DNA from 3 places in the Weissella diestrammenae genome. Region 3 is predicted to be linked to each of the others. Evidence: riboswitches for the same ligand, from Rfam matches in the RefSeq annotation. Region 3 holds a riboswitch; each other region holds the start of a gene.
What was found. Region 3 has a riboswitch for thiamine pyrophosphate ahead of H9L19_RS01595 (ECF transporter S component). Riboswitches for the same ligand answer to the same signal wherever they lie in the genome.
Positions count from the first base shown of each region.

Region 1 (10,805 bases), 310 kb from region 3:
ACCCCGATAAAGTATCTGATCAAATTTCAGACGCCATTTTGGATGCAATCCTGGCAAAAGATCCAAATGCTCGCACAGCCATTGAAACGTCTGTCACAACAGGTTTCGTCAATATTTTTGGTGAAGTATCAACAAGCGCATACGTCAACATGAATCAAATCGTGCGGCAAACCCTAAAACGCATCGGGTATGGTGACCCAGATGCAGGCTTTTTGGCCGATGATATCCACGTCGCCTTAACAATCGACGAACAATCACCTGACATCGCACAAGGGGTTGATACTGCGATTGAACAACGTGAAGCTGGTGGCGTTGACCCGCTTGACCAAATTGGTGCTGGTGACCAAGGCTTGATGTTTGGCTATGCGACGAATGAAACTGATCAATATTTACCATTATCAGTTGTTTTATCGCACGCCCTTGTTCGCAAGCAAGCTGAAGTTCGCCGTTCCGGTGAACTGGACTACCTTTTACCTGATGCCAAGGCCCAAGTCACAGTCGAATTGGACGAGCATGACCGCGCAACACGCATCGAAGCAGTTGTCCTATCAACACAACATCGTGACACGGTCACTTTAGAAAAACTTCGCCAAGATGTCCGGGCGTTGATTATCGACCAAGTCTTGCCAGCCGAATTGGTTGATGCTGATACGCGCTACTACATCAATCCGACGGGTCGCTTCGTCATCGGTGGTCCCAAAGGCGACGCCGGTATGACTGGCCGTAAAATCATTGTTGATACGTATGGTGGCTATGCCCGGCATGGTGGGGGTGCCTTTTCGGGAAAAGACGCAACTAAGGTTGACCGTTCAGCCGCTTACGCGACGCGCCATATTGCCAAAAACATTGTGGCAGCTGGCTTAGCCGAACGAATTGAAATTCAAGTGGCCTATGCAATTGGGGTCGCAGCGCCAGTTTCAATCGCCGTTGAAACATATGGCACAAGTCAAGTACCAGAAGACCAATTAGTTCAGGCCATTCGCGACTTATTTGAACTACGGCCTGCTGGTATCATCGCAGACCTAGATTTAAGGCAGCCACGCTATGAAGCAACCGCCGCCTACGGACATTTTGGACGCCCAGAACTTGATCTACCTTGGGAACGTTTAGATAAAGTTGATACCCTTAAGGCATACTTTAACCGTTAATCAAACACAATAAAAAAACAGCATCTTTGATTAGATTGAACCGCTTATGAACCTTTTGACTCATAAACCGGTGAAATCAAGGATGCTGTTTTTTAATTGTCTTCACAACGAGCATAAATAATTTTAAGGCCAGAAAAGTACTTGATTACCCATCGTCTGTTCCCAATTAATCGATGCCTGGATTGTCAATCGCCGATAAGGCTAACATCACAATGACGAGATTTGAACGTGATGAATAGGCGATGTAATAAGGGTGCCAACTTGATGCAAACTTATTTTTATAATGGTGTAATCCTTCAAATGAATAAATCCGTGACCCAAATTGATAGACTAAATTAGCTAGGCGTTCCCGAATGAACCCTTGTGAATTAATCCCAACGTTAGCAAGAGGTGACATGCCCAAATTAAAGGTCGTTACCCCTTGCTCACGGGCATACTCAAAGGCCTTCACGAATAAGACGTCCATCGTCCCGTTGGGGGCTGCCTTAGAAAATCGCATGAGATCAACCGTCATTTGATTTTCAGTCTGGGACGTGATTAAGGTGGCAAAAGCGACGATTTCACCATCGGCCCGTTTTAAAATCCCAATTGGATACCGTTGTAAATATGAGGCATCAAAAAAACCAAGTGAAAAGCCTTTTTCTTCACGACCAGCTAGCCATTCATCTGAAACGGCACGTAACGTCCGCAAAAACTTATCTGTATACGGTGGCTGGATGACTGCGAATTCAAATCCTGCTGCCGTGGCTTGATTGATTTCACTTCGAATATTGGCAAATTTCTTACCAGCTGTTTTAAACGTTAGTGTGTCCACCCACGCTTCTTCACCTAATTTTAGGAAATTATAGCCAAATTCATGTGCCAACATAGCAACTGACTCAGACACCTCGTAAAAAACTGGTATGTAGCCCAACCGGTCAGCTTCATGAATAAAGGCGTTTAAGGCCGATTTAAAATCACTAGCAACGCCAAATGGATCACTCATCATGACTGCTTTATTATTGATTAAGCGGAATTGAATTGCGACCGTATCTTGATAATAAAAAACTCGTTTGTCACCTAGAAAGACCAAATTAGCATAGTGATTATCACCTTTAGCCAAAATTGTTGCAAGGCGAGCTTCATCAACTGTGTCACCCAAGCGCTCGATATGCCCAGCAAAATACTTACGTAATGCAACAACCGCGAGAATAATGACTGCCAATGCAATCACCCCAGTGAACCACCAGTGAATTGACGGAATCAAAAGCGCCAATGCCTGCGTGGGTCGATGATGTGGACCAGCAAAACGCGGCATATTTAAAATACCTAAGATCAGATAGGTAACAAAAATGCCACCATAAATAAAGCCGTCAAAAATCTGTGCCTCCCAACTATAAATAAATTGTTGTCGATACAAAGCTGATTTAATACCCCACGTCAGCAAGAAAATCATCCCAAATAGCACCAATGGTTGCCAATTCTGATGAAAATAAAGTACGTAACCAATCCCAATCATTTGCAGTGCCATAGTGGGCAGCATGGCACGTCGAACACGACTTGCAATCCCGCGACCAGCCATTACTAGTAATACCCCAATAAAAATATTGGGTAACTGTAAGAGCAAATTGGAAGCCCATGGATTAAAATGTGCCAACCAATGAATTTGAGTGAGTGTGCCCGGCAAAGTACCAGTGAGAATCAAGGTAATCCCACCAAAATATAGGAGTCCAGTCACGATTTTATGCATGACACTAATCGTCAAATCTTGTGGTACACCGCGAAATTCTTGATTAATATCGGTCAATGCGCGCCAAAGATAAATAAACAAGCCCAATAGTAATGGGGTTACTGTGTCGCTTAACCGATAAATCAATAGCCACAAGAATGCAGCTTCGCTATCGAGCCCCATACCAATCAGCCCGATAATCATCACTAGGTCAAAACTCCCCCATGCACCAGGAATCAATGTGACCAGTCCAATGACATGGGCTGCAATTAAGAGCGGTATGACTTGCCAATAATCAATTGGAAACCCAAATAAAATGCCAATTAATAAGAAAGTACCGACTTTTGCAAGCCAATCCAGGCCAGAAACACCGATGATTTGTCGCATGCGAATGGTTGGCAACATTTTTTTTAGTTGATAACGGCGTTTAGTGATCCATAACCCAATCACCGGTAATAACATACCAATCACATACCATGTATCATGGATTTGACTGTAGAAACCGGGATTAATCACGTGCATTAATAATGCGATGGCACTAAAAATAGCCAATCCACTTTGACTGAGCCAGTATAATTGTCTAAAGGTTGCTTTTGAAACCGTTGTTTTGTCAAAAGCTAACTGATGTAATTTGACACTGACAATACCACCGACATCCAATGCGTTATGAACTGCATTCCCTGCCCATGCTGTTAAGCCATCACGCCAACTCATTTTTACATCCGGACTCAATAAACGATGCAAAATATAATCATAACCAAGCGCAAAACTACCGGCAAATACGCCAACCACAAAACAAATCAGAAATAAGCTCGTTGGAATGGTCTTAAATAACTGTAACAATGGGTGAAAATCAAGATGTCTAATCATCGCCCCTAACTCAAAAAACACAACAAACGCCGTGGCAATTCCAATAATTTTACGCATCATCGCGCCCTTTTGTGTTTTAGCTTTCATATTCCTTGTTCCTTTAAAAATGTTTGTGTCACTCGCGCAAATAATTGCGGTTCAGTTTGCATAATCAAGTGCGTCCGCCATTTAATAATTTGCACATGTCCTTTGGGCAAATGCGCCACAATTGCCTGTGTATGTTGTCGTTTAATAAAATCAAATTGACCAACAAAGACTAACGTTGGCGCCTGAATAGTTGTTAAATCTGATAGCTGGATTCCTAATGGTTCAAACATTAATGCCGTTTGCAAATACTTACGCATTAAAAATGCAGATCCATGTCGTAGCCCGTGTAAAATTGCAGTCAAAAAACGGGCAATCCAAACAATTGGTGCATAAAGACCTGCCAACGAAAGATTGGGGGCATTCAATACCATTGCCGCAACATACATTGGGAAATCATGCGCATAACGTAAGGCTAAATTAGCGCCATCACTATACCCAACTAGAATCATACGTTCTAATTTCAGCTGTTGTCGCAAACTTTCTAAATCTTGAACAAGTGTCTGATACGTTAAATCATCAGCTTCATTAGTTGAACGGCCATGACCTCTGGTATCAATTGCAATGACATAAAAATGCGTTTGATAAACTTTAATCTGGCGTTTAAAATCGTTGGCTCGTCCATTATTACCATGTAATAAAATTAAGGGTGGTTTATGCGATTGTCCGTACACATCATATACGATTTTACTGCCATCCATTGTCAAAATCTGCATTGCACAATTCCTTCAATTCATTCAGTTTCTATGCCATTATCGTTATTTTTAAGCTTCTACGCTTAATTATAGCAGTCCGACACCGTTCCTTCAGCTCATTTGCAACAGTCGGCCATTTTAGCTATACTAAGATTATAAATAATAATCTATCTGGGGTGCTTAATTGCTGAGAAATACCCACTGACCTGAACATGATAATGCATGCGGAGGAAGATATAGGTGTCAATTTTTTAGCATCATGCCAATCAATTCAACCGGCCATCTCCCCTGTTAAATTCAGAGCAGTTAGCCGGTTTTTATCTGCAATTTTTTACCGATTGGAGCTAAAAAAATGAACACTCTCAAACAAATTCAAACCACTGGTATGGCGGCAATCATGCAAGAACCATTTATCCACGCTTTAGCAACAGGCACGCTGACCGATGATATTGCTGACTACTATACGGCACAAGATAATCAATACATTACAGCCTTTGAACCATTAGTTGATACAATTGATGAAGCATTTGGCTTGACTCGGCCTTTTGTTGATGATGAAACAGCTGCGCATCTCAGCCTCAGCACTGAAATCGCTAAACAACCTATGGACGCCAATGGACAAGCATACGTGGCACACATGCAAGCCGCTACTGCCTTATCTCCCATCGCTGGGACCATGGCGATTTTACCTTGTGTCGAGTCGTATCATTTCATTGCCAATCACATTGCCAATCAATCCCCCTATCGTGCTTGGACTGGCTACTATCAACAAGCAAGTTATGCCCGCTTAGTTAGTTATTATCAAGATATTTTGGCCAAGTATGATTATACCGACTATCTATCAATTTACGCTGATTCGTATACCTTTGAACAAAAGTTTTGGCGCAATGCGTTTATGAAAGGAACAAATAATGACTAATTCCACACCACAAGTAATGACGATTGCCGGAATTGATAGCAGTGGTGGCGCTGGTATGAGTGCTGACCTAAAGACATTTACCATGAATGGCGTCTATGGCGCTAACGTTGTCGTGTCAATTACAGCACAGAATACAACTGGGGTGCAGTCCGTTGAAATGGTGTCACCAACCATGGTAGCGGCGCAATTAAAGTCAGTGGCTGATGACCTGCACATTTCTGCCGTTAAGACTGGTATGCTGGGCGATGCCCAAACGGTCACAACCGTTGCAAAAGCCATACAGACATATGATTTTGGCGCCTTCATTCTTGATCCAGTCATGGTCGCTAAAGGTGGGGCCCACTTACTTGAAGATTCAGCTGTAACAGCCGTCATTCAGAATTTATTACCGCTTAGCACCCTCGTGACCCCCAATTTACCTGAGGCCGAGGTTTTGACTGGTACAACGATTCAATCTGATATTGAAATTGCACAAGCTGCCCACCAATTGCAACAGCTTGGCGCAAAAAATGTCCTCATCAAAGGTGGCCATGGCGACGAACCTGTTGTACGCGACTATGTCTTGCTCGCCGATCAATCCGCTTTTTGGCTTGAAAGTCAGCGTTTTGCGACTATTAAAACACATGGCACTGGTGATACCATTTCTGCCGCCATTACTGCGCGCTTAGCACTTGGTGACTCACTCAAAGCCGCCATCATTTACGCTAAGCATTATGTTGACGCAACAATTCGTCAAAGTATTAACGTTGGGCACGGTCATGGTCCGCTAAATCACTGGGCAACCATGGATGCAACACAAGATAGGATTAACATCGTTGATGTGCAAGCATAGGTGATTTACTTGGTACCTGACAAAAATAAATTTCTTCATAATAATGTAACTGTTAATCATTAACCAACATCAACAAATACACAAAAAAGCCACATCAACAAAAGTTGATATGGCTTTTTAATAAGTGGTCAAAAATTACTTAACAGTAACTGATGCCCCAACTTCTTCCAACTTAGCCTTCAATTCGTTAGCTTCGTCTTCTGAAAGTCCTTCTTTAACAACTGAAGGTGCGTTGTCTACAAGATCCTTAGCTTCCTTCAATCCCAATCCAGTAACTTCACGAACTGCCTTGATTACTTGAACCTTAGCGTTTCCTGCTGAAGTCAATTCAACATCGAATTCAGTCTTAGCAGCTTCGGCACCGGCACCAGCTGCACCAGCAGCGGCAACAGGGGCAGCGGCTGAAACACCAAATTCTTCTTCAATTGCTGAAACCAAGTCAGCCAAGTCCAAAATCGTAGCTTCCTTCAATGAAGCGATGATTGAATCTTTATCAAATGCCATGATAATAATCTCCTCTTATATTGCCTTTACGGCGTAGTTTATAGTGTTGTTAGGATAAATCCTAGCGTCAAATCGGTTGGGCTTATGCTTCAACTGATTCTTCTTTTGCCTCTGCCACAGCCTTAACTGCGTAAGCGACATTACGAACAGGTGCTTGCAATGTTGATAACAACATTGATAGCAATCCGTCGCGGTCTGGCAATGATGCGTACTTGTTAATGTCATCGACACCAGCAATTGTACCATCAACCACACCACCCTTGATTTCAAGGGCTTCGATTTCATCAGCGTACTTCTTCAAGATACGTGATGGTGCGATTGCATCTTCGTTAGAAAATGCAACGGCTGAAGGTCCGACAAATAAGTCCTTCAAGTCTGACAAGTCAGCAGCATCGGCGGCACGCGTCAACACCTTGTTCTTGATAACCTTCAACTCTACGCCTTCTTCACGCAAAGACTTACGCAAATGATTAGCTTGTTCAACTGTCAATCCACGTACGTCAACAACAACAGAAGATGCGGCTGCCTTAAACTTATCAGCGACTTCTTCAACTTGTTGTGCTTTTAAAGCAATCGTTGCTTCACTCATGATTATGTGTCCTCCTGTTTAGATTTGATCCTAACTAAGAACCCCCAACACAATGATGTGCCGGGGGCTCAAATTCGCGCAATGCTCATTTTCACTTCCTCGGCAGGATATTAAGGCATAAAGCCACCGGCGTCTTAGGTAGAATCGATTTAATTCATTTGCTAATATACCAGATTTCCCTAGGTCATGTCAACAAACAATCGCGAATAACGCATTATAGACTAGTAACGTCTAAGTTAATTGCAGGTCCAAATGTTGAAGCAATTGAAACGTGCTTAACATAAGCGCCCTTAACTGCTGCAGGACGAGCCTTCAAAACAACGTCTGAGATTGTCTTGATGTTACCAACAAGCTTGTCAGCGTCGAATGAAACTTTACCAACAGGTACAGCAACGTTTCCGTCACGATCAGTCCGGTAAGTAACCTTTCCGGCTTTTGATTCTTCAACGGCTTTTGCAACGTCGAATGTAACAGTACCAGTCTTAGGGTTAGGCATCAATCCCTTAGGTCCCAAGGCACGTCCAACACGTCCAACTTGAGCCATCATGTCTGGTGTTGCGATAGCAACATCAAAGTCTAACCAACCATCAGCGATACGTTGAACTAAGTCTGCACCACCAACAACGTCTGCACCAGCTGCTTCGGCTTCTTTAGCCTTGTCACCTTGAGCGAAGACAACAACTGTTTGATCTTTACCAGTTCCGTTAGGCAAAACAACAGCCCCACGTAATTGTTGGTCAGCTTGACGTGTATCCACGTTCAAGTTAAATGCGATTTCAACAGTTGAATCAAACTTGGCAAAGTCAATTTCCTTTACCAATGCAGCTGCTTCATCCAAGTTATACAACTTTTCAGCTTCAACTTTTTCAGCTGCAGCTAAATACTTCTTTCCATACTTCTTAGCCATGGTAGCTATTCCTCCTTGCAAATGCGGTCAAACGGTCAATGACCTCCCGCTTGATCATGCTTAGTTTCCTATGCGATCCGTACTTAAACGGTTCAATTATCATGTTTTGTCTAACGACGAAACATTATCCTTCAACAACGAAGCCCATTGAACGTGCAGTACCTTCGATCATGCGAACAGCTGCTTCTACGTCAGCTGCGTTTAGATCTTGCATCTTAGTCTCAGCGATTTCTTTAACTTGCGCCGCAGTAACCGTTGCTACCTTTTTCGTGTTAGGTTCTCCTGAACCCTTGGCAACACCAGCAGCCTTCTTCAAAAGAACGGCAGCAGGTGGTGTCTTTGTAATGAAGTCAAATGAACGATCTTCATACACAGTAATCACGACAGGAATCAAAAGACCCCCTTGATCCGCTGTACGAGCATTAAACTCCTTGGCGAACCCCATGATATTAACACCAGCTTGTCCCAACGCAGGACCAACTGGAGGTGCAGGTGTAGCCTTACCGGCTGGAATCTGCAACTTAACAATACTTGAAACTTTCTTAGCCACGATTGTATCCTCCTTCGTGCTTGTGGTATAAAATGGCGAGTTTCGATTTCCGCCTCCCACATATCCGTGTCGCCACGCATACTCGAATATAATACCAAAATCACTGGTAAAATACAAGTCATCAATATTTTTAACGCCAAGATGTGGGTTCTTCTTTTTTAAATGATTAGCTCATCAATTACTACGATTAACACCTCATCAGGTATGTCAAAGCCAAATGTCTCATACGGTTTAAAAAACAATTCCAGATTTAATTGCAGTCAAATAACCATTCCTAGGCAATCAACAATCAAATTTCTGCAAGCGTTTAATTAATGCCGTTACAACGGTTGATAGGCATTCATCTCAGGTCAACGCTAACTAACCTTCATTTACCCCACGGTGATTCAAATCTACCGGTCTAACCTGAATAACAGTGAATCTATGCGATAGCATCAAAAAGCATGATAAATGCCACTTATAACGTAACATCAAGCGTTAATACGGATAGGCTGGCGTATGATTCACATATCCACTTTTTGACACATCCCCAGTCTGCAAGATGACACATTTTGAAAAATCATTTGTTTCATCAGTAATCTTGCTATTCAAATAGTGGAAGTTCTGGCGATAAATTTGCACCTTTTCTTCACTATTATTAGTTTGATTAATCCGCCAAATGGATGCTTTAAAGTCTGGTGCACGCATGAAACCACTACCCACACTTTCATCTTGGGCTTTATTTGTCCAAACAAATCCATTCACGTTCACACCAGCCGCTGATAATTCACTATAAATCGTCTTGCTCGGCTTTGCATTCAATGCCAGATTTTTAATATCTTCATTTGATAAATTCAATGGGGAATGAACATCTCGATAACAATCGGCACTACAATTAGCCGTACAATAACTACCGTCCACTTTTTTATATGAATTCGTATTATTCACAATTGACGCGATGGCAATGTGCTGTCCTAAATACGTCACCGGATTTTTACCAATATATTTATGAATACGGTTGGCAAAAACTAGGCCTTGTTTGGCATTTGTTTCTTCGGCTGATAAATGCCCATGTCCTGGTACCAATTCAGAAGTAATTGATGGGTCATCAATCTCAGTCCCATATAATTTCGCCATTAATTTCTTACTTTTCATTAAATCAAATAAATTCCCTGGCCCGACTGAATTGCTAGTTGGGTTTGTGGGTGTATTTGTTCCATAATCACCAAGCATGACCTTATCATTATTAACATTCCGTTCTAATGTTTTAACTTTCGATTCAAGATAAGCAATCGCCGTCGCCAAATTCTCTTTGTCACGCTGCGATAATTTTGAATGATTTTGCCCATTCAGTAAATCACGACATTTTTGAATGGCTTGATTGGCACTAATGATTTGCTCTCCTTCATCATATGCATCAAATGCAATCGAGAAAGTCACTGGGAAATAATAGTACAAATACATCGCTTTAAGGCTTTCATCAAACTGACGTCGCTCAGCAAAATATTGTGTATTGTAATTGTACTTTAAGCTTTCATACGCAGCGAAGGTTTTAAAAATATTATTGTTATCAACCGATACTTCACCGCTTGCGACCTTACTAAATTTTTCAAATTGATCAAGGACATAGTAATTACTACCACTTTCGTTACCTAAAAGATCCACGGTCGCATTGGCAAAAACACTATGCGCTACCTTGCGTAATTCCTCTAAATCTCTGGGCGACAAGTCAGCCGCTGACTTGGTCAGAATACCACTACTATTGATGGTGTCATACATATTTTTAATTGGAATTTTCACACTCGAAATATTTAAATTCAATTCTTTGACCGACAAAAACTGATTAATTTCGTCCTTATAAGCCGCTTTCTCCGTTGCGTCTCGAATCGCGTTAAACACACTATTCATTTGCTCCTTTAGCCCGTCAATTTGCTTTGAAATATCATTTAATTTTTCCATATACACATCTTTTTGAGGCCCAGAAATAATCGTCAATAACATGTCTAACGCATCGCCAAAC
Region 1 is NZ_CP060724.1:608,144-618,948, forward strand. Features, by position in the region: gene metK (methionine adenosyltransferase) at 1-1,148, shown strand, start outside; gene mprF (bifunctional lysylphosphatidylglycerol flippase/synthetase MprF) at 1,315-3,813, opposite strand; gene H9L19_RS03090 (alpha/beta fold hydrolase) at 3,810-4,526, opposite strand; TPP riboswitch at 4,668-4,755, shown strand; gene H9L19_RS03095 (transcriptional regulator) at 4,858-5,424, shown strand; gene thiD (bifunctional hydroxymethylpyrimidine kinase/phosphomethylpyrimidine kinase) at 5,417-6,256, shown strand; gene rplL (50S ribosomal protein L7/L12) at 6,392-6,760, opposite strand; gene rplJ (50S ribosomal protein L10) at 6,843-7,349, opposite strand; ribosomal protein L10 leader region at 7,376-7,506, opposite strand; gene rplA (50S ribosomal protein L1) at 7,564-8,256, opposite strand; gene rplK (50S ribosomal protein L11) at 8,381-8,806, opposite strand; gene H9L19_RS03125 (hypothetical protein) at 9,284-10,805, opposite strand, start outside.
Region 1: another riboswitch for thiamine pyrophosphate. It lies ahead of H9L19_RS03095 (transcriptional regulator); the one in region 3 lies ahead of H9L19_RS01595 (ECF transporter S component).

Region 2 (10,805 bases), 340 kb from region 3:
ATTGATTGAGTTTTTGGAGCTAATGATAATTGCGTTTGTATTTTTGTTTAATTGGTAGCGCGATAATGAATAAAGACATCACGATTTGATCGGACAATAAACGAAGTAAGGGTAAATAGCGATTAATATAACGCAATAAAAACATAAAAAATACAAAATTATTTGAGAAAATTGAAAAAAATAAATATAAGGAGTTAATTGATGAAAATATTCTTATATAGCCATATCAAGCGAATGATTGTCTTGTTGATGTGCAGCACAATCGCATTAAACTATCTGAGTAGCGCTGGTATTGTGATGGCCGACTCGATAGCAAATCACGAAATGAGTCGACAGCATCAGAAAGCACCACAGATTTCAGATAATTCCGAATCTGGATTGGAAATACCAAAGGGAAATCAGACGTCACAAACCGATGAACAGTCAGCCAAACAACCGGTGGAACAAAAAGTTCATGATGATCAGCAGGCGTCATTTCATGTGATTAATAACGCACCATCTACCGGACATATTTTAGGCGCTACAGCAACGGTCACTGACACCGAGACATTTGTTGCCGCTTGGCAAAATCCTAATGTGAGCGAGATTATTGTCAGTTCAAATTTTGATTATACATATAGTGATTACACGACGATGAGTAACAATTTACGAACAACAGATTGTATCATTACAAGCGCTAATCCAAACTCCCCAGTGACGATTAATTTTAAAGGTACAGGGAGTTCAATCTGTGGCTTAGGCGTCTCGAGTAATATTAGTACGACACCTAACATAACAATTAAGGATATTAATTTTTCAAGTAGTGAAACGGATGCAAGTATTAATTCTGATAATTTTAAAAATAGTATTTTGTGGCGTAATACCAATACGGATAATGTGTCGTTAGTAGGTAGTTTAACACTGGACAAGGTTAGTGTTAACTTAAGTGGTACCGGCTATCTCTCAGCTTTTTTATTACCAGGAATGACCATTAACCTACATCATTTAATTCAAATGACCACTAAAGGGAGTCAACTCATGGGTGGTACAATCCATGCCTATAGTGATTGTCAATATCAAGGGATACATAATAATCAAACAGCGACGACCGCGACAGCAACAACCAATTCGAATGGCTATGTCGTTGAAACCTGGGGGATTTTTAACAATTATCGACGAGCGAATACCAACCAATATACTAATGTCCAAGCAAAGGGGATTGATATTGACCAAGGGGCAAAGGTATTGATTCAGAGGAAAAATGAAAGCCGGGCTGGAAATGGCGTTGCTTCACAGGACTATAGCGTTATTGATGGTAGTGGCGAGATGAATATTGGGGGCACTTTATTACTTCAAAGTTATGATGGCGTTGTCGTGGCACGGAATAATATAAACAAGGTGGTAACGCAAACGACCAATTGGAATATTAAAACGGATGGCGTGTTAGCCATGTCGAGTATTACAAATGAGAACACAGCTTACAATGGTGTGATTCGCGTACCATCGGCAACGTTAAGTACAAACGCCCATGTCAATTTTAATTGTGCTAGTCGTGGCACGTTAGTGATTTCGCCATTAAGCGCTCAAGGACAATCAATTTGGATTCCAGGTAGTGCGACCGATGGCGGGGTCACATTAAAATTCCATGTTGATTCACCAAAATATTGCATGATTAATGGTGGTGAGACAGATTGGACCGGCTATACGACTGGGTCGAAGGTTTTAGAAATGAATATTATCAATAGTAACGTGTCATTTTATGGCAGTCTTAATGATATGAATAATAATAATTATTCAAAAGATGATCATAATTCTAGTTGGATATGGAATCATGTGGCAATCAATGAAATGGTGCAACATGGCTATACGCAAGGGGAAAATTATTTTCTGTTGAAAAATGGGACGCGTTATCCTACCACTGGAACTGCAGGTTATAATGCTTTTGGTAGTGTGGTTCAACAACAGGAATATACGGTCTTTGAAATACAGAGCCAGAATTTTGAGTGGTTAAAATGGGCCAAGCAACTACATGATGGAACATATCAAACTGATGATGGACAAATCTACCCTAATCGTCAAAGTATTCCGTATGTGAGTGATGAAACTGAGGCTATATCTGATTCAGACCGCTATATTCGTGGTGTTTATCATGTTGCTGCCCGTCCGACAATTGATTATGATAATGGGACTGTCACCTGGAGCGGGAGTGGGTCAGGACACACCATCACAGCAACGCCAACATTTAATCTGGTTAGTAATACGACGACCACGGACGCAAATGGGGTTTTTGAATTTGAAAGTCAACAGTCACAAAATTGGTCGCTACCAGCGGACGAGTCGAACGGATCGCTTTATCATTCAAAATATCAAAATGGCAATCAAACCTTCTCAATCAAGTTACCAAATGATGAAGTTGAAACAACAACGGTTAAAAAAACCGTGACGTATGCGCCACCGGTTTATGACCTATCAGCCATTATTTATGCGTCAAGCGGGTTTACTTTCAAAACAATGATTAACACGGATCGGATTATTTTACGTGGAGAAGATAGTGCTGATTCTTACGTGGATTTAATGACGTTAGATAGAGCAACTTATTCAACCAATAATGATGGTAAGGAATGGACTGTCACGGAAGCACAAATATTGGCCCATAATCAGGAAAATCCTAGTAAACAGATTGAACAAGGCGTTCAAATTCAGTTTTGGACACAAGCGACTGTGAATGACGAAAGCATTGAAGCGGCACCAGTGTCGTATAGCTATCATGACTATCAAGCGCATTCTGCTGAATATAGAACCATTGCACCTGAACAAAAATTGCCATATATTATTGATTCATTGGAGTATTTCAATTTTGGGAATTTCCGTCGAGGGATGGATGGTCATTTCAATAAAAATGCCTTGAATACGCATTATAGTACTAATATTGGGGCGTTGTTAGTCGGAGATGATTCAACAAATCACAATATACCTTGGGAAATTACAGCGTGTTATTCGTCTTTGGGTTCATTAACGGGGGATGATTTAATGTTAAGTTATCGCGCACAACAAGATGGCGCTGAACAGCTGATTTCAACAGAAGATTCGATGCTCTTTAATCGAGAGACGGGGAATCAAGGTGAGCCCGTGGTTAATTTGAGTCAAGATTGGAATCCAACAGGTGCATTAAATGAAAAAGGCTGGTTCTTGAGTCTAAATAGTAGCCATATGATAAAACATGGATATTATCTATATGATGATGATGATGATGATGATGGCATATCTTCACCAACAATTGTCTTGACGCTCAACAGCACGCCTTCCTAGTAGTGATGCTATAGCACAATGAGTGTGGATTTTTCTGGAGGATTGTCGCGATGAGAATGATTAAGAAGCTATTAATCAGTATAGCGTTACTTGAAATTGTTATTTGTGGGCTATCAGACTGTGTACTAGCGAATAGCATTGAAAATGGTGTTGACTTTAATGTTGAAAATAATCAAATGGCAACCGCAACGAATACAAACAGTGAATGGGGAGCAAAAGGCGAACCGTTAATGATTAATGGTCAACAAATTAATGGTGTGGTCGCCAACGGCTTTGGCTTTACTTATATTAGTCGCTTGAGTTTTGGAAATATATCTAGTAATATGCTGTCGAATACGATGACCAATGATGGTAGTTACAAAGACTTAGGCAATGCAGTTGGCATTTATCCGATTGTGACAGGGGTTCAAGTTGGCGAACATGGTGCCGCCTTTGGTGTGCGTCCGTTTTGTCAAATTGTTGACTTGCGTTCCGATAAGGCGGTGAATACACCTTTGTTAACAACGGTTAAGATGTCAGAGCCATTTCATACGTTTGTGCCACATCAAGGCGTGGGAGATGAAACCACTTATGAGCGTGAGGAATTATCACCGGAGAAAGTCAGGATTGAAACGGATGATAATTTTGTCTATACCTCATCGGGAAATACGAATTCATCCGAAGCGAATCGGAATGACACAAAGACGTTTCGTGCGGGTGAAGGGATTCATTGGGTAATGGATGATAATGCTGTCAATGCGATGTCGGATAATGCAGCAAATACCTTTGGCACATTTACTTATGAATATGGGGGTGAGGTGAATGGGCTTAAGGCAGAGAAAACCGGATCGAGTGGTGAGAATGAATACAATTTGGTTGGAAAGGGTAAATATAATACTGGCGATCGTGTGAAAGGGTGTTATTTTTTAAGAATCCCAAAGAATCAATCCCTTCATCAATTGACCTATACGGCAACCTTTACGTATACCCTTGGTGACTATCCGAGCCAAGAAAGTTGAGGTGAATGGTATGAATTTAACAAAAATAAACATCATGTTAATGGGTGCATTAGGATTAGGTTTCAGTTTTTTACCGCAACAAGCCTTGGCACAAACCACAACAGACTCGGCATTTATGATTAGCGATGCAGGCAGCTTGGGCGAGCATTTTAGTGCCGGCTGTATTAGATTTCAAATGACAACTAGTCAGGCATTAGATACACCAGAAAAACATATTTTCCATAATAGTGTGGTATCTACAGATAATTCTGAAGTGACGTTTGATGATACACGCGTACAACGGCCTAATGGACAGCAATATCAAATTTCTGTTCAACAAACTGGGACAACATGGTCGCCACTTACTACCGGACCGCATTCGATTCCCCAATCAGGACTAGTTATTTATTATCAAAATTACCCCTTGGCTAGTGCAGCAGCAGTATTTGTGCAATCAAACCCAAGTGAGCAACGCGGAACAGTGACGATCCCAATTCAAGAAAACACGTTTGAGGCCCATTTAGCCATGAATCAATCGATTCAGCCGGATGTCGCGTATGAAACGCAACTCTCTTGGCAAATTGAAGATACCCCAACTTAGAAAAATCAATGAATTTAACGCAGGTATCTGATGTTAATCAGGCTAATTAAGTGATTTTTTCTACGCTAAAGGATACGATTACCAACCAGTCGATAAATGTCATAAATGTGTGTGAGTAAGAACTATTATTCCTGTTTCAAAGAATAAAGTGATGATGATGTGAATCACATGACTAATGTAGACTTTGAAGTTGGGTTAGTTTGGTTGGTTTTGGGAAAGCTGATTTAAATAAAGTAAAAAAGTCCGAAATTAAGGACAAAAAATATGAATTAACATAACATTAGTATTTAATTCAATATCTTTTTGCAAAAACAAAACAAAAACACTTATTTTTCATCATATTCAATAGGCATAATAAAACATGTCGGATAGGCATACAAACAACACGTTAATAAAGGAGAAAACTAATGAAAAAATTAAAAGTCGTTACACTTAGTCTTACCACGTTACTGACTGTTTCTGCACTGACGCCCCTGACAATTTATGGCGAAGCAATTACAAGTATAAAGTCAAACGGAAAAGTAACCTTTACTAATAATAATACCGAACTTACTTTTCAAGGTGAGGCGGGTAACGTTGACTTCGGCTCGATTAATTTAAGTAGTTGGGGTGAGCCAAAAGGCAATCTGGCATCAGGCTTGATTCGCGTCAACGATGGTCGAGAAAGTCACGCGGGGCATTTTGGTATTACCGTTGAACAAAGTGGCAATTGGAATACAAATGAAATTGCAAAAGAAACCATGCCAATTTATTTTGGTGATTCATCAATTGCTAGTGATCAAATCACTTTCCGGTCAAATAGTGAAGACAAAAAGGGATTAACAACTTATTCGTACACAGCCGATGAATTTAAACTACATTTGCCAACGACTGGGACGCTGACCATTGGTTCCAAAGAGTCAGAACTTACATGGCGATTAAATAATACATATAGCGAATAATAACGAAACAATTGATTTGAGATAACAAAGTTTAGAGCGTTTGACATTTAGCAATTTGATTTGTCAGCCATAAAATGATGTGGGTTAAGTGCTTCGAATATAGCACCGTTCAGTTATTGGAATACTTGGTACATCTTTTTAGTGAAATGGCATCAATCAAATCATCTGAGAAGTAGTCGGCTCAGCTTGATTTGATTGATGCCATTTTGTATTGGTTAGGCTTGCCAAGCAGTTACTAAAGCCCGGGTAGCCCTTTCTGGATCGGAAGCTTCTGTGATGGCTGTGATGACGAAAAATCCAGCAACACCAGTTGCTTTTAATTGTGGCATATCGGCTAATTTCACGCCGCCACCGACAACGACAGGAATTGGTGATAGGTGTGCTAATTCGATTAATTCGGCTACTTGCCGAGTGTGAATTTCGCCTGTTTTCTCATCACGACCGGCTTCAGGTTTGGTTTGAGTTGGATGAAATGGCCCAGCACCAAAATAGTCAATATCTGTCACATCAGTTTCTTTGACATAGGCTAATAATTCGGCATTTCGTGCGGAAACGCCGAGGATGGCATCAGGGCCAAGATATTGACGACAAAAGTCAATGGGGAGGTCGCTTTGACCAATATGAAGACCATCCACTTTAATACCTAAGTCGCGGGCAGCAAGGACGACATCTAAGCGGTCATCCACAACGAGCTTGATTCGATCTTGTTGACCAGCTTCAGCAATTGCCGCAGCGGCATCACGAGTGTATGCGATGAGGTCTTTGGCATCAGCTACTTTTGAGCGAATTTGGATAAAAGTAATCCCACCCTTAATAGCTGCCTGAATCACCGACTTTACTGGTCGATTTAACGTGTTTTCAGGGCCAATAATAAGATAGGCGCTTAAATCAAATGATTTGGTTGCGGGCATGGTTGAGCCTCCTTATTTTTTCAGTCATTGTTTTAGTATAGCCAGGGCGAACATCAGCATTGAGTGACACATAGGCGCGTTGGCCTTGATCAGTTAACACCTGTGTGGCTGTCTTAACCACCGCAAAAACATCGTCCCAGTCACCTTCAATTTCGGTGGTCATGGCATGGGTCTGGTAGTCTAAGCCTGATTTTTCAATGACATCAATGATTTTTGCGACACTCGAGGCTAATTCGTCACCGGTACCGAGTGGGGCAATTGCAACTGAAATTAAGGTGTTCATTTAGATTGCCTCCACATCAAAGGGATTGTGGGCGATTTCTTCAGCGGTGGCATGATAGAGTGCATCGATGAAAGCTGTTTGGAAGCTAGCAGGACCATTGGCCAATTCTGCAGCGCGCTGACCAGCTAAATTGTAGATCTGAACACCAGTGAGGGCAGCTGTTAATGGGTCAGTACTAGTGGCATAAACATTGATGACGCCCCCAAGTGAACAACCAGCACCAGTAATGAGCCCCATCATGGGACTACCGCCGTGTGACATGATAACCTGTTGGCCATCAGTTACCAAATCGTCAGTTCCGCTAACGACTACCGCTCCGCTTGTATATTGGGCTAATGCAACGGCAGCCTGTCGTGCAGCGTCCACGGTATCTGTCGTGTCGACACCCTTAACCGTTGAATCTTGATGATGAATCAATTCCCACAAAGAAGCCAGTGCGATAATTTCTGACGCATTACCTTTAATAATCGTTGGCTTGTAACTTTTGAATTCGTGCATCAAGTTGGTACGCATGGTACCAATGCCGAGTGCAACTGGATCGAGCACCCAATTCTTATGTTGCTCGTGCATGGCCTTGGCTGTCGCTGGAAAGGTCTCAGTATAAAAGGGTTCCAAGGTACCTGAATTAAGGTAAAACGAGTTAGCCATTTGGGCTAGTGTGATTCCCTCATCTGGTAAATAAATCATTGCCGCACTACCACCAACAGCAAGTTGGGTATTGGCGACAAAATTAATCGTCACAGTGTTTGTGATTGACGGTGCGAGTGGCGTTGTTGATTTAACTACGCTGACGACTTGTTGCATTTTAGTTTGTAATTCAGTGACAGTATTCATGAACCCGACTCCTTTTTTTGCACAGCCTGAGGTAAATAAAAAATGGCCATCGACTGATGATAGAGCACATCGTCGTTGACCAAAAAAGGCAATTAAAAGATGTATCTCCCTTCGGATGCATTACCATCATCAGGTTCAATGGGTATTTCTCAGCCAAATTGGCACCCCAGATAATTGAAATTACGATTAGTATAGTCGACTTTTTAAGATTGTGCAAATTGCATTTTGTTGAGGCAGAGGAAATGCCTCTCCAAATGATAGATGTTGTATAATGAAAATGACCAATTGAGGGGGAAGTGATGGCTAAAAAAACACGCATTAAGAAAATTTTAGTTGAGCAAATTTTAGATAAGGCTGGCGTGCCATATGAAACGATTGTTTTTAACGCTGGTATGAATCGATCGGATGAAGAAATGGCACAATATCATCTCACTGAACATGATATTTATAAGACCTTGGCCTTAACTGGGAATGCAACCGGACCAGTGATTGGTGTTGTACCGTTAGATATGCATCTGGATGAAAAAAAATTAGCAAGTGTGTCGGGCAATAAGCGCGTTGATATGATTGCAACAAAGGATCTTCAAAAAACGACAGGTTATATTCATGGGGCTAATAATCCAGTTGGTATCTGGCAAACAAAGAAATTTCCAATTTACTTTGATTTAACGGCACAAAAAGCGTCATCAATCGTGGTTTCAGCTGGTGAAATTGGGCGTTCAATCCGGATTGATGCAACCGTATTGGCAGATTTTGTGCAAGGTCAGTTTGCTGACATTAGCATGGCGAATGCATCAAAATCAATTTGATGAGAAAGAGGCAGCAAGATAATGAGTGACACGCAATTACAAGGAATTCCGGTTTGGGTGTATCAAAAAGAAATTGGAACGAAAAAAAGCCTTGGCATGCCCAAAATTATCCAAGGCTATCAAGGCGATCCATATGAGATAACGGTGCCAAAAATTGATGGGTACAGCATGGATTCTGTCGAGGGTGAGTTGTCGGGACATTTTTCAGATACAACCCAAGTCATTACGGTTTACTACCGACCAACTGATGTGGCACAAATCGAACCGATGACGGGCCAATTTTTACATATTACGGCCGAAACTCAGACCTATGACCAACCTGATTTGTCGACTGCACCACGGCCAACGCCATTGACGGCAGATACGGATTGGCCAATATCAGTGCGGTTAGCTACGACGAAGGGCCTTTTTTGGCATCAAATTGCTGATTCACGCTGGGTATTGTACGATCGAAGAACAATGACCATTGAAAAAAAGGCCCGACAAAGTGGCATCAACACACCGCTCTATGATTGGGAAGCAGTCGCTTTTAGTGGTGCGGGACAGCTTGTGGCAACAGCACCTGATTGGCCGATTAAAGTTTATTCAAAACCGTATGGAGGCGAAATTAAAACTTTGCCAGCCGAATTGACGGTCATCTTAACACAGGTATTACATGATCCATCAGGTAAAGACTGGTACGAAATTGCTGGTCAAGGGTGGATTGAGGGCAGTAATTTGAAGTTAACCAATTAGAAAGTATGAGGCATGGTAAATGACGGAGCCAATTTTTTTAACACCAGTTTTGCATGAAAAGATTTGGGGCGGGACAGCCTTAAAAGATGTCTTTAAAATGCCGATTCCAAGTGCAACGACCGGTGAAGCTTGGATTATTTCAGGTCATCCAAATGGGGTGAGCCCAGTAGCAAATGATAAATATGCGGGCCAGACTTTAGCACAACTTTGGCAGAACCGACCAGATTTATTTGAAAATAAAGATGCCACGCGACCTTATCCGCTGTTGGTTAAGTTTTTGGATGCCCATCGAGATTTGTCAGTTCAAGTCCATCCAGATGATACTTACGCGGCTGCTCACCATGCTAGTGAATTGGGCAAGACGGAATCGTGGTATATTTTGGCAGCCGAACCAGGCGCTGAAATTTATTATGGTCATCAAGCTAAAACAAAATCCGAGTTTGATACACTAGTCGATCAGGGTGCATGGGATAAACTCTTGCAAAAGGTACCAGTTAAAGCCGGTGATTTTTTCTATGTACCGGCTGGAACACTACATGCCTTGGGGGCGGGGGTGTTAGCCTTAGAAACACAACAGAGTTCAGATGTGACCTATCGCGTCTATGATTTTGATCGACCTGATCCGAAAACAGGTGAGTTACGACAATTACATTTAGCAGATGCTAAGAATGTGACGACAGTTCCATTTGTACCAGAGAAGCCAATTGCGGAAACTTTACAATTGGGGGCGCTCACGAAAACCACGTTAGTCGAAGCACCATATTTTAATGTCTATCAAGATGTGATTGCTGGTGAGGCCTTTATGACTAAGCAGGCCCCATATACGCAATACACCGTGATTGCTGGTAGTGGGACGGTGACGGTCAATGAACAGGTGTATCCATTAGCTTTGGCAACCAGTTTTATCATGCCAGCTACCGTTGCTGAATGGCAGTTCTCTGGGGATATGACGCTGATTGTTTCAACCCCTGGGCCAAAGTCACGTTAAAATATAACTTGTTTTCAGATGATATGTCAGTATAATATTGACTATCCTAACTAAATAGCACGGCTGGCTGCTGAACTGGTCAAGGAGGTGATGCTTATGAATGACATAGGTAAAATCGACGAGAGGGGTCAGTAGTCTGTGCACGATTTGATATCGTTGCTCTGTGCTTTGACTGCATTGGTCAAGGCAATTGTCGTACTTATTCGCGTCTGGCGCGATAAGTAGGCAAACAAAAAAGCCGTGTGATAGATTGGTGGTCTGGATCACGGCTTTTATTAGTCTTATCGAGTAGCCAGCCTGTTTAGTCAGGTAGCTCATGTCTTTATTATAAGAGATGGGCTTTTTATTTTCAACTTATGGTTAAATGAGCAATGAAAAACGCATCACATTTGAGATAAATCTGATAGTCATTTTAACTTTCAAGGTTATCGTCATATG
Region 2 is NZ_CP060724.1:639,966-650,770, reverse strand. Features, by position in the region: gene H9L19_RS03285 (hypothetical protein) at 202-3,288, shown strand; gene H9L19_RS03280 (hypothetical protein) at 3,339-4,286, shown strand; gene H9L19_RS03275 (hypothetical protein) at 4,297-4,866, shown strand; gene H9L19_RS03270 (hypothetical protein) at 5,274-5,807, shown strand; gene H9L19_RS03265 (thiamine phosphate synthase) at 6,023-6,718, opposite strand; gene H9L19_RS03260 (MTH1187 family thiamine-binding protein) at 6,696-7,001, opposite strand; gene thiM (hydroxyethylthiazole kinase) at 7,002-7,835, opposite strand; TPP riboswitch at 7,925-8,014, opposite strand; gene H9L19_RS03250 (aminoacyl-tRNA deacylase) at 8,135-8,644, shown strand; gene H9L19_RS03245 (MucBP domain-containing protein) at 8,666-9,379, shown strand; gene H9L19_RS03240 (type I phosphomannose isomerase catalytic subunit) at 9,399-10,367, shown strand.
Region 2: another riboswitch for thiamine pyrophosphate. It lies ahead of thiM (hydroxyethylthiazole kinase); the one in region 3 lies ahead of H9L19_RS01595 (ECF transporter S component).

Region 3 (10,805 bases):
TGTATCATACAAAGTTTGGCTGGTCTTCAACGGATTAATTCGAAACGCTTTAGTAATTGGGTGTTGAAAAGACGCAATAAAATCATCTGCTTCTGAGCCCAATAACTTTTGATATTTCTCAATAAATGCAGTAGGTAATGCCACCATTTCCCAATCCTCCACTTTCAAAATAATAATTAAAAAAAGCCACTTATCCATTAATCACGGATTGAAGTGGAACCATTTATATGCCTACAGCATTAAAAGACAGCTTTGTCAGTATTATGAACAGGTAAATTGATGAAATCATAGTCCTTGATTTGTTCAATCTCTTTTTCACCCCAGAAATAACCAGTATATGAAGCCGCTAGCATCAAATTCAAAGGTTCATCATCAACTTGATGTTGTAAAATAATGACCGGCTTATTAATGGCAATGGCATAACCAATTTCAAAGATTGTCCCTTCATCAGGCCGAGCATTACCACTTTCAATATCAAAATCAAAAGTTGCAACAATCACATCCGCTTGAGTCATTGCTTGAACGTCCGCCCGATAAGTTGCATCTTGCCACTCACGTTCATGCATTGCCGTCTCCAAATTCCCACCAAATTTCGCAACAATTTCTGCTTGTTGATGTTCACGAGGCTCATAAATGTATCCAATTGTCGGATTTTGTTCTAGTAATGCTTTAGCCTTGTTTAGTCGTTCATTTTGAGCATCTGAAAAAAATGGTCCTGCTAAATATACACGTTGTGTCATATCAAATTATCCCCTATAGTTCTATTCAATTCCCAAGCTGTCACACAGTCTGTTGTGTTTTAATTATATCGAAAATTTGAACACAACAACAGAGGCAATCCTGTTAAATTTTTGAAGTTTAAATTGGTAATTTGCCATTTAATACCATTCAAAAACTCATATATGATGTCGATTCCCTTTTTGCCCTTACACCACTCCCAAATCAGCCCGCATACCTCATGCCAATTTTAATAAGTTTTCCAAGTATCTGGCTAATCCGTCCTCCTCATTTGTAAATGGTGTGACATCATTGGCAATGGCCTTTAATTCCGGATTTCCGTTGGCCATGACAATACCATGTGTTGCAAACTCAATCATTTCCAAATCGTTCATCTCATCCCCAAACGCATAAATATCATCAGCATTAATTTGATAAGACTGTTGCAAGATAGCTAACCCTGTATCTTTTGAAATGCCAGCCGGTGCTACTTCAAGCACTGGTGAGTCGCCACCCCATGTTTTAACGTTGACTTGATCTTCACCATAGCGGTCAAGTAAAAACCGCTTAATTTGCGCTTGATGGCGCGGATTAGCGCTGTGCAACAAAATAGCATTCACATCAGTCTGTAATGAAAATCGATCGAGCATTTTTTTACCATCTTCGTCCCGTGGAAAAAATAGCGAATCTTTTGGCCTATGATCACTTATTTCTTTGCCCCAAACATCATCCTGATTCTCGGCCACAACGGTGTCAATTCCTAAATCAGCTGCCTGTTCTAGCATATCAAAGGCAATTTCATGGTTAATCTGATATGAGTATTCATCTTGCCAATAAGTACGTGGCACAATGCCTAACGCGCCATTAAAATTAATCATTGGTGACTTGAGTCCAATTTCATCATAAATATCAGTTGAAAGACGGGTTGGACGTCCGGTAATAATTGAAATAATGTGGCCCTCTGCCTGTGCGGCCTGTAAGACCTCCCGAGTCCGGTTTGACACCGTCCCGGTCTCATTCAACGTTGTATGATCTAAATCAATTCCAATCAATTTGCGTCCCATCACTTTTCTCCTGTCATTTAACTTAATAAGCATTATATCAAACTTATTAGTGAGATTGCGCAAAAAAACGCCATCAAAAGAATGGCGTCTTTATGGTATTTAGTCATATCTACTTGGTTAAAATCGACTCGATTTTTTGTAATTCTTCATCAGAAAGCTGTAAATTATCAGCCACTTTAATGTTGTCTAGTAAATGATCAATTGATGAAGCGCCAAAAACAATTGAAGCAACACGTCGGTCTTTTAATAACCAAGCCATTGCTAATTGTGCTAAGGTTTGTCCACGATCAGCCGCCACAGCATTCAATGCATTTAATTGACGAACCGTTGCCTCTGGATCATCAGCAATGTGTGCATTGCTACGATGCAATGGAAAATCCGCTGGGAATCCGTTTAGATAACGATCTGTTAATAACCCTTCAGCTAATGGCCCATAGGCAACCAATCCAGCGTGATTATCATCAAGTAATTGTAACATTTGATGATCCTCTGCCTCTTGTCGATGCAACATATTATATGAAACTTGATTCAAAACAAATGGTGTGTGTAAGGTCTTGAAAATATCAATAATCGCAGCCGTTTGTTCCGCCGTATAGTTAGAAACACCAACGTACAAAGCCTTTCCTTGACGAACTAAATCGTCTAAAGCCACGGCTGTTTCTTCCAAATTTGTGTTAGGATCCCATCGGTGTGCATAAAAAATATCAACATAATCCAAATGCATCCGTTGTAATGATAAATCTAATGCCGCATGCAGTGTCTTTCGACCGGAAAATTCACCAAGTGGGCCTGGCCACATATGATATCCGGCCTTTGTTGTAATCACTAATTCATCCCGATAGGGTTTCAAATCAGATTGGTAAACTGCACCAAACGTTTCCTCAGCCGTACCGTTTGAAGGACCATAATTTGAGGCATTATCAAACGAAAATATACCATGATCAAATGCTTTTAAAATTACTTCTCTTGAATTAGCTAGGGGCTTTTGATCTCCTAAATTCCGCCAAAGACCAAAAGACAGTGCCGGTAAAATCAGCCCTGAGTCAGATACTCGCCGATATGGCACTTGTTCATAACGATTATTTGCAGCTGCATATACCATCTTCATATTCCTCATTTCTTTTTGTTACGTTATTTATCGTTTAGATTTTTACATCTGGTTTATGTCGTGATCGTAAAAGACCAGACAAGTCTTGGTCATTGCGTAATCGGTTAATCGCCTCTGCTACCAATGGTGCTACAGTCATTATTTCGAGTTTCGCAAATTGCTTTTCAGTCGGAATTTCGACTGAATCAGTGACAATTACTTTGGCGATTTCTTCACAAGTTGCTAGCGCTTCCACTGAGCCATCTGAGAAAACACCATGCGTTGCAACGACATAAACTTCAGTCGCACCTGCATGTTTTAAAGCTCTAGCCGAAGTAATCATCCGACGCCCAGTATCGATAATGTCATCCACAACGATTGCGCGACGGCCCTTCACGTCGCCAACAATCCCATTTGGACTAGTAATGTCGCTTTGAACGGCGCGGTCATTAATAACACCCCATGGCGTATCTAAAATTGCTGCAAATTGGCGGGCACGACCAGCCCCAGCATGATCGGGTGCAAAAACGGTCATATCATCTGTTAAATTGCGTCCAAAGAAATACTCCGTTAAAAGCGGTGCTGATAATAACTGATCAACTGGTATATCAAAAAAACCTTGCACCTGATCAGCATGGAGATCAACTGCCAAAACACGCGCAACACCGTTCATTTCGATTAATGATGACACCATTTTCGCAGTGATTGGTTCTCGAGATTTCGTTTTACGATCCTGCCGAACGTAGCCAAAATATGGTAGTACGAGATTGATACGATAAGCTGATGCACGCCGTAATGCATCAACAGCAATCATGATTTCCATAAAACTATCATTAACTTCGCCTGCAATAGGTGCAATGAGATAGACATCATCACCACGTACACTTTCTAGTACCCGTTCATAGATTTCGCCATCCGCAAAACTTGTTATCGTAATGGGCATCAAAGGAATACCCATTTCATCAGCAATTTTTTGTGCCAAGGCATTATTAGTTCGTAAACCAATAAGCTTTAATTCACTTTCCACAGGTTAATCCTCCAGATAATCCTTATTATGCTTTCATTTTATCAAAAATCTGCATAATAAGCACGACAGGATCAATCAAATTTTATGTCATTCGATTTTCATAAAAATAAAATATAGACTTGTCAAATCTACAGATGTCGTCTACACTGTGGTAGACAAATCAAACAAGCTGGGGTGCCAACAATTGGCTGAGACAAAACCCATTGAACCTGATACGGTTAATGCCGACGCAGGGAGCTTGGTTATTTACTCTTAAGTAGATTAGCCACCCTCAAAAGCTTTTTTGAGAGTGGCTTTTTGTTTGTTTGAAATGTCAAAATACTATTTTTAGGAGCCTTTTTGTATTATGCAAACTATTTCAGACAAGAAACAACGTTGGGCATTAAAAGACGTTATCTTCTTAGCAATTATTGCAATTTTCTTTGGTGTCATCTATGAAGTTTGGGGCCTTTCATATAATGTGATTGCCGCTACACCACTTAAGCCATTTGCAAACGATATAACCCTTGGTGTTTGGTTAATGGCTGGTCCACTGGCTGGATTAATGCTTAAAAAAGTTGGTGCAACACTAATTGGCGAACTATTAGCAGCCGTCGTCGAAATGTTTTTGTTTTCCCAATGGGGCGCTGCCAATATTATCAGCGGCTTTATTCAAGGCTTTGCATCTGAATTAGGCTTTGCTGTCACGGGTTATAAAAATTGGTCAAAAATAGCCCTATTTTTCTCAACAATTTCAGCCACAATCATCACATTTATCTGGGATCTATTCCAAAGTGGGTATCTCGATTATCATTTCAACCTACTCATCTTGTTATTTATTGTCCGCTTCTTATCAATTGGTTTCTTTGCTGGTATTTTAGTGTACTGGATTAATCAATTGGTCAGTCAATCTGGTATTTTAAATCGATAATGATGACAACACTCAGTACACATCAACTCAATTTTACTTATCAATCTGATCAACAACCAATTCTCAACAACATTTCATTAACCCTTAATCCAAACAGCTTCAATTTATTGATTGGTGTCAGTGGTTCTGGTAAATCAACTTTGTTAAAACTATTAGCTGGATTATATCCAAAATTTGCTGGAAAAATTACTGCTGGAGAAGTCTTACTCAATGCACAACCGGTTGCAGATATCGTACCTTATGAACGTGCACAGCATGTTGCCATGCTATTTCAAAATCCACTGCGCCAATTTGCAATGGCAACACCATATGAGGAAGTCAAATTTGCACTAGGTAATTTACAATTTGACCCAAACGAAATGCCTGACCGAATTCAATCGGCACTTGCATTTGTTGGTATTACACATTTAGCACATCATCAAATTCGCCATTTATCTGGTGGCGAACAACAAAAAGTCGCATTGGCAACCATCATTGCCATGGACGCCGACATTATTTTATTGGATGAACCATTCGCAAATATTGACCCTATGGCGCGTCAGTCATTACTCACTGCACTCCAAAAACTACAGCAGACACGTGGAAAAACTATTTTTATTTCGGATCACGATTTAAGCGGCTATGATGGTCTTGTCGATTGTCTATATCAACTGCATGCCAATGGCCAACTCAATGAAGCAAGCTTGAACCTACTCAAGGCGCAACCAACAACGGTCCAATTTGAAAATCGAATGAATCAACAGGTAAGTCCTTTATCATGGCAAAATCTACAGGTTCAACTATCAAATACTTTACTCATTCAAGCTAATGAATTCAGCATACCTTACGGTCAAATCGGTATCATTTCAGGTCCTAACGGTGCAGGAAAAACAACTTTTTTTAAAGCATTGACGCAACAAATCGCCTATACTGGGCAAATTACTTGGCACCAAAAAAGCCTTAGTCAATTAAGGCCTAAACAACGAGCAAAAGTTATTGGGTATGGCTTTCAAACTGCTACTGACCAATTTGTTACTATGACAGTTGAAGAAGAAATCCTATTGAGCAAAAAGCAGACACAATCATCTGAGTTTTGGACGTCAACTCGGATTGAGAAATCATTAAAACAATTGCAGTTGTCCGATTTATTATCACATGTTGTCTACCGCTTATCTGGTGGTCAACAAAAGAAGTTACAAATTTTGTCGTTACTTATTTTAAATCTGCCAATTCTATTATTTGATGAACCATTTGCTGGATTAGACAAGGACTCTTTGAATCAAGTTTTAACACTAATGCGAAATTACGTTAATCAAACTGGTCATAGTATTTTACTCATCTCACATCAACGTCATGGTTTAGAGAATTTTATCGATTTTGAATTAACGATGACCAATCACAAACTACATTTATTGGGGGAGGATAGCATTCATGACTAAATGGTGGCATGTCAATCCAACCTTATTAACGCTCTTTGTCCTCTGGTTATCTTTAGAGATTTCCTTTATTAAAAGTATTAGTCTCAACTTGATTCTGATTGGATTAGCACTCATTTACCTGCTATTAACCAAGGTTAAATACAAAACATTACTCCTGATGCTATTCGTCTCACTACCTTTTGCAATTGGTACTTGGCTCTCATTTTGGCTTTTTAGTACGACACAGCCGATTTATTTAGCAGCAGTCTACACAACACGACTCTACGCTTATCTTTTATTGGGCGCCGCCATTACGCTGACAACCAATATTCAACCATTACTTTTGAGTCTTCATCAGCACGTAAAACTACCAAATACATTTACATTTGGTTTATTGGCTGCATTTAACCTATTGCCGAGAGTCAAACAACAATTAAAGACAATTCAATATGCAGCTGAGCTCCGCGGCTTGTCCTATCATTTATGGCATCCGCACTTATATTTCAAGGCAATCGTCAGCGCACTAAACTGGTCAACTGACTTAGCTGAGGCAATGACTTCTCATGGCTTTTCTGAAGGTTTCAATCGCTCAGAACCTGACCCCGACGTTCTGCCACTTTGGCAAGTTATCATGTTGACTGTCATTATTATATTGATTAATATCTATTATTTTAGTATGCTTCCAAAATAAGTATCTACATCACCTCATTTGTGATTAAAAAAAACATGTATCATCAATGTCGATACATGTTTTTTTGTTATTAAAATAAAATATAAATGACCTCAAAGGCGTAATCGATACTTACCGACTAGCGCCCTGATTAGGCTTAAAATTACGCGGGAAATTCTTTGGTATCGGGGCACCAATTTCAATTTGCTGCTTGGTTATTGGTAATCTCAGTTGTATCGCGCTAGCATGGAGTAATAATCGGGAACTAGCTATGTGCTGCCCCTGATTATTTTCAACATCAATAATCGGATGTCCAAATGATTGCCATGCTGATTGAATTTCAACTGCCGACAAATGATTGGTCGTCATACGAACAAGTGTCGTTTGATAAACCGTATGCACCTTTGTCCATTGCCAATCATCAAACCGTTCATTTTCGAGCGGCAAATGACCTTCAATCCAGGCCAAGTATGTCACTCGATACTGTAATAAATCAGCTTGATAGCCTGGTTTCATGCTAATTTCAATCCCTGATACATCATTGGGTAATGCCAGTACACCCCCGACTATGCTTTCACCCACTGCCTTATTAATCACCAAAATTGATTCATCTTCAAATAATATTTGCTGCGCCATCGTTCTTAGTTCCATTCTATCTTTTTCTCAGCATAACATAAAACGCCAAGATAAGTATCTTGACGTTTTACTATGATCCTAATTAATGCGCCATTTTGGCTGCCATTTGAGCTTGCATCGCCTGCGCTTCTTTTGCTGTCATTGCTTGCCACCCTTGCTTAGGCAAGGTAACAAGATGCTCTTTTTTCACAAGACTCCCATCGATACCAGTAAATCCAAATAGCCAACGAGATAGATCTGAATCAAAGCGCCATCGTGTAGTCTCTGTCGTGACCGTAGCTTGATTAACTGCTTTAAATTCGTATCGTGCTATCGTATGAATCAATTGATTCATATCAGATTTATTCGGCACAAAATGTGCTTTAGCTTGCTTATCATTGGCATTATCACGATAAACCATGACATAATCATCAGCTTTAGTGCCGATTTCTTGCGTAATCAATAATTTAACCGGTAACTGATCTGGTGCCGCCGAGTAAATATTTTTAGTCTGAGTCGTGGTGACTTTTTTCATTCCCCAATGTGCATTAAAATTCAAGGTTGTTAATCCAACTGCACCTAACAATAACAGAACACCCGTAAATCCTAATACTTCTCGCGCAATTTGATTTTTGACAAATATAAATGCGTAAAAGGTGAAGACGGCTAAAACTGCCATGACCAAAATCATCATAATGATTCTCCCTCCTCAGTAGTTTGTAAATCAACCACCTGTGACTTATGCATACCGGCTAAGAAATTCGCAACTAGAAATCCTAAGAGTGCAAAACCAAGTCCAATTGCAAAAGAAACATGGAAACCATCGAGTGATGCTTGCGCCATTTTTGCAGCATATTTAATCGGATTTTCAACCTGTAAGCTATGCACTGGCGTTTGATGTGAAATAATATTTTGAGTAACAGATGTTAACAACGCCACAACCACCGCAGAAGCGATTTGCCGGGCCGTATTATTTGAAGCTGTACCATTTGCAGATTGTTCGATCGGTAATGCTGACATCGCTGAAGCTGTCAACGGCATCATCACCATGGCAATACCAAACATGCGCAGTGCATACAATAATGTGATAAAGTGCACTGGCGTATCAATTCCTAAGAATAGGAATGGCAAAGTACCGATTGCTAAGATCAAGAACCCGACACGTGCCAAACGCTTAGCGCCAACCTTGTCATATGCAATACCTGCAATTGGCGAAATAATTCCCATCATTAATGCACCTGGCAAAAGCGCAATTCCCGATTCTAATGGTGTTAAGCCGTGCACATTTTGCATGTATAGCGGTAACATCATTTCAACACCCATCATCGCCATCATTGCTAATGATACTGATAATGTTGTCAACGTAAATTGCTTATTCATAAAGACACGGACATTTAAGAATGGCACAGGCATTACTAATTGACGCCAGATGAATAGTCCGATAATCCCAATTCCAAATAGTATAGGTAGGATAACAGTCTGACCAGCACCCCAACCATCTGAGGCAACATTTGTGAAGCCCCACAAGAAGCTTCCAAAGCCTAATGTTGACAAAGCAAGTGATAACCAATCAAGCTTACTGTTTCGATTTGGAATAACATCTTTAAGGAAAAAGAAACCAAGTACTAATGCCAATCCTAATACGATTAGTGGAAAGACGAAGATTGAACGCCATGAATTAGATAATGTCAGCCCTAAAATGGTATGATCCTTTTCCAAAATCCATCCTGATAACGTGGGACCAATCGCTGGGGCCATTCCGATGACTAAGCCACCTAATCCCATCACGGCACCCCGCTTCTCGGGTGGGAACACATTAACCATGACTAATTGCATCAACGGCATTGTGATACCGACAGCCATCGCTTGTAGGGCACGTCCAGCAATAAACATCATCCAATAGTCTTTATCAGCCGGCGTTAATGCTGATAGCAACATTCCAGCAAATAATAAAGCATAAGCAGACTGATAGAGCCACTTCGTTGGAAACTTAGTCATTAAGAATGCCGATACTGGCACCATAATCCCATTTACCAATAGAAACCACGTTGTTGCCTGTTGCGCAGTCGCCATTGTAATGTCAAAATCTTTCATTAATGTGGGTAATGCTGTCCCTAACGATGTTTGGTTGAGCATTCCAGCAAATGTTGCAAATAAAATAATCACGATTAATGTCACACGTGAGTATGGCTTTCCATGAATATCTAATGCTTGATTAGTATTCTCTGTCATTTTGTCCTCCTAGATATTGATAAGCTTTTAGTATTTAAACATTGTAAAGTAATTTAACAAAGGATGCAATCCTTTTATTTCATTTTTTCATGAAAACGTTTAAAAATACAACAAAAAAGCATCCAAAAAGCAGGATGCTGATTACTTGAAAAGATATAATCATTGCACCGATTATCGTCTAAGCATATGTTTTAAAGTCCGATAAATTCGATACTTGAACGGATGAACCGGTAAGATAAATTTTCCAATTAATTGACGCGCATGACCATTAAAGACCGTTTTAAACTTTAATACCCCATCACTCCCATCAAATCGACCAGCAATTCCGTAGAAATTAAAACGTTTAATTCCCTTGCTAATTGCGTGCCTCAACATTGCATCTTGAATCTGATAGGGGCCATAATATTCCATATATGTTTCATACGTACCAGAGTATAAATAGGTTATCTCTTGTGGTTGCTCAATAAACATCGCGCCAGCCACAATTACTTGATCTTGTCCTGCGGCTTGCCACTGATCTGAAGCAGTCGCAATGCGTTTATCATGTGCTTCTTTTTGACTAATATATTCAGCTTGTTGGCGTTTAAACTTCGGATTATCCGGATACTTCACCATTTTGTCTTCAATTTTGGTAATCTTTTGCGATAACAACTCAACATGTTGCCGTTCTTCAGCCAAATATGCCGCAAAGTCAAGTTCAGCAACGACATATGTCACTTCGTCTCCATAAATATCGTATGCTTTTTGATAGAAGTCCAAATCCTTATCGTGGTACGCCAACCGCTTGGCCGTTGTTTCAGTTAATGTTTTAAATTCTATCAAATCAGCGCGCTTTAAATAACGTAAAGTCACACCAAATTGGGCATTTTTCTTCAAATAATAATTAACTTTTTTATCATAAGAGTCCCGTAAAGCGCTATCATCATGAATGTCTGATAAATCTTTGACATATTCCCATTCCGGTGAACCATCAGTTGACATGCCAAGGGTAAATGGTTGATGACTAAATCCCAAGCTTTCAAACATACTGATAGCCGCATCGTGACTTGGACGTAATAAATTACCATGATTATCGGTTTCGAGGTA
Region 3 is NZ_CP060724.1:303,078-313,882, forward strand. Features, by position in the region: gene H9L19_RS01570 (RsmF rRNA methyltransferase first C-terminal domain-containing protein) at 1-147, opposite strand, end outside; gene H9L19_RS01575 (nucleoside 2-deoxyribosyltransferase) at 240-740, opposite strand; gene H9L19_RS01580 (Cof-type HAD-IIB family hydrolase) at 957-1,781, opposite strand; gene H9L19_RS01585 (aldo/keto reductase) at 1,891-2,883, opposite strand; gene H9L19_RS01590 (ribose-phosphate diphosphokinase) at 2,924-3,895, opposite strand; TPP riboswitch at 4,056-4,148, shown strand; gene H9L19_RS01595 (ECF transporter S component) at 4,242-4,805, shown strand; gene H9L19_RS01600 (ABC transporter ATP-binding protein) at 4,805-6,223, shown strand; gene H9L19_RS01605 (energy-coupling factor transporter transmembrane component T family protein) at 6,216-6,893, shown strand; gene H9L19_RS01610 (RluA family pseudouridine synthase) at 7,005-7,508, opposite strand; gene H9L19_RS01615 (DUF4811 domain-containing protein) at 7,591-8,181, opposite strand; gene H9L19_RS01620 (MDR family MFS transporter) at 8,178-9,719, opposite strand; gene H9L19_RS01625 (peptidoglycan bridge formation glycyltransferase FemA/FemB family protein) at 9,891-10,805, opposite strand, start outside.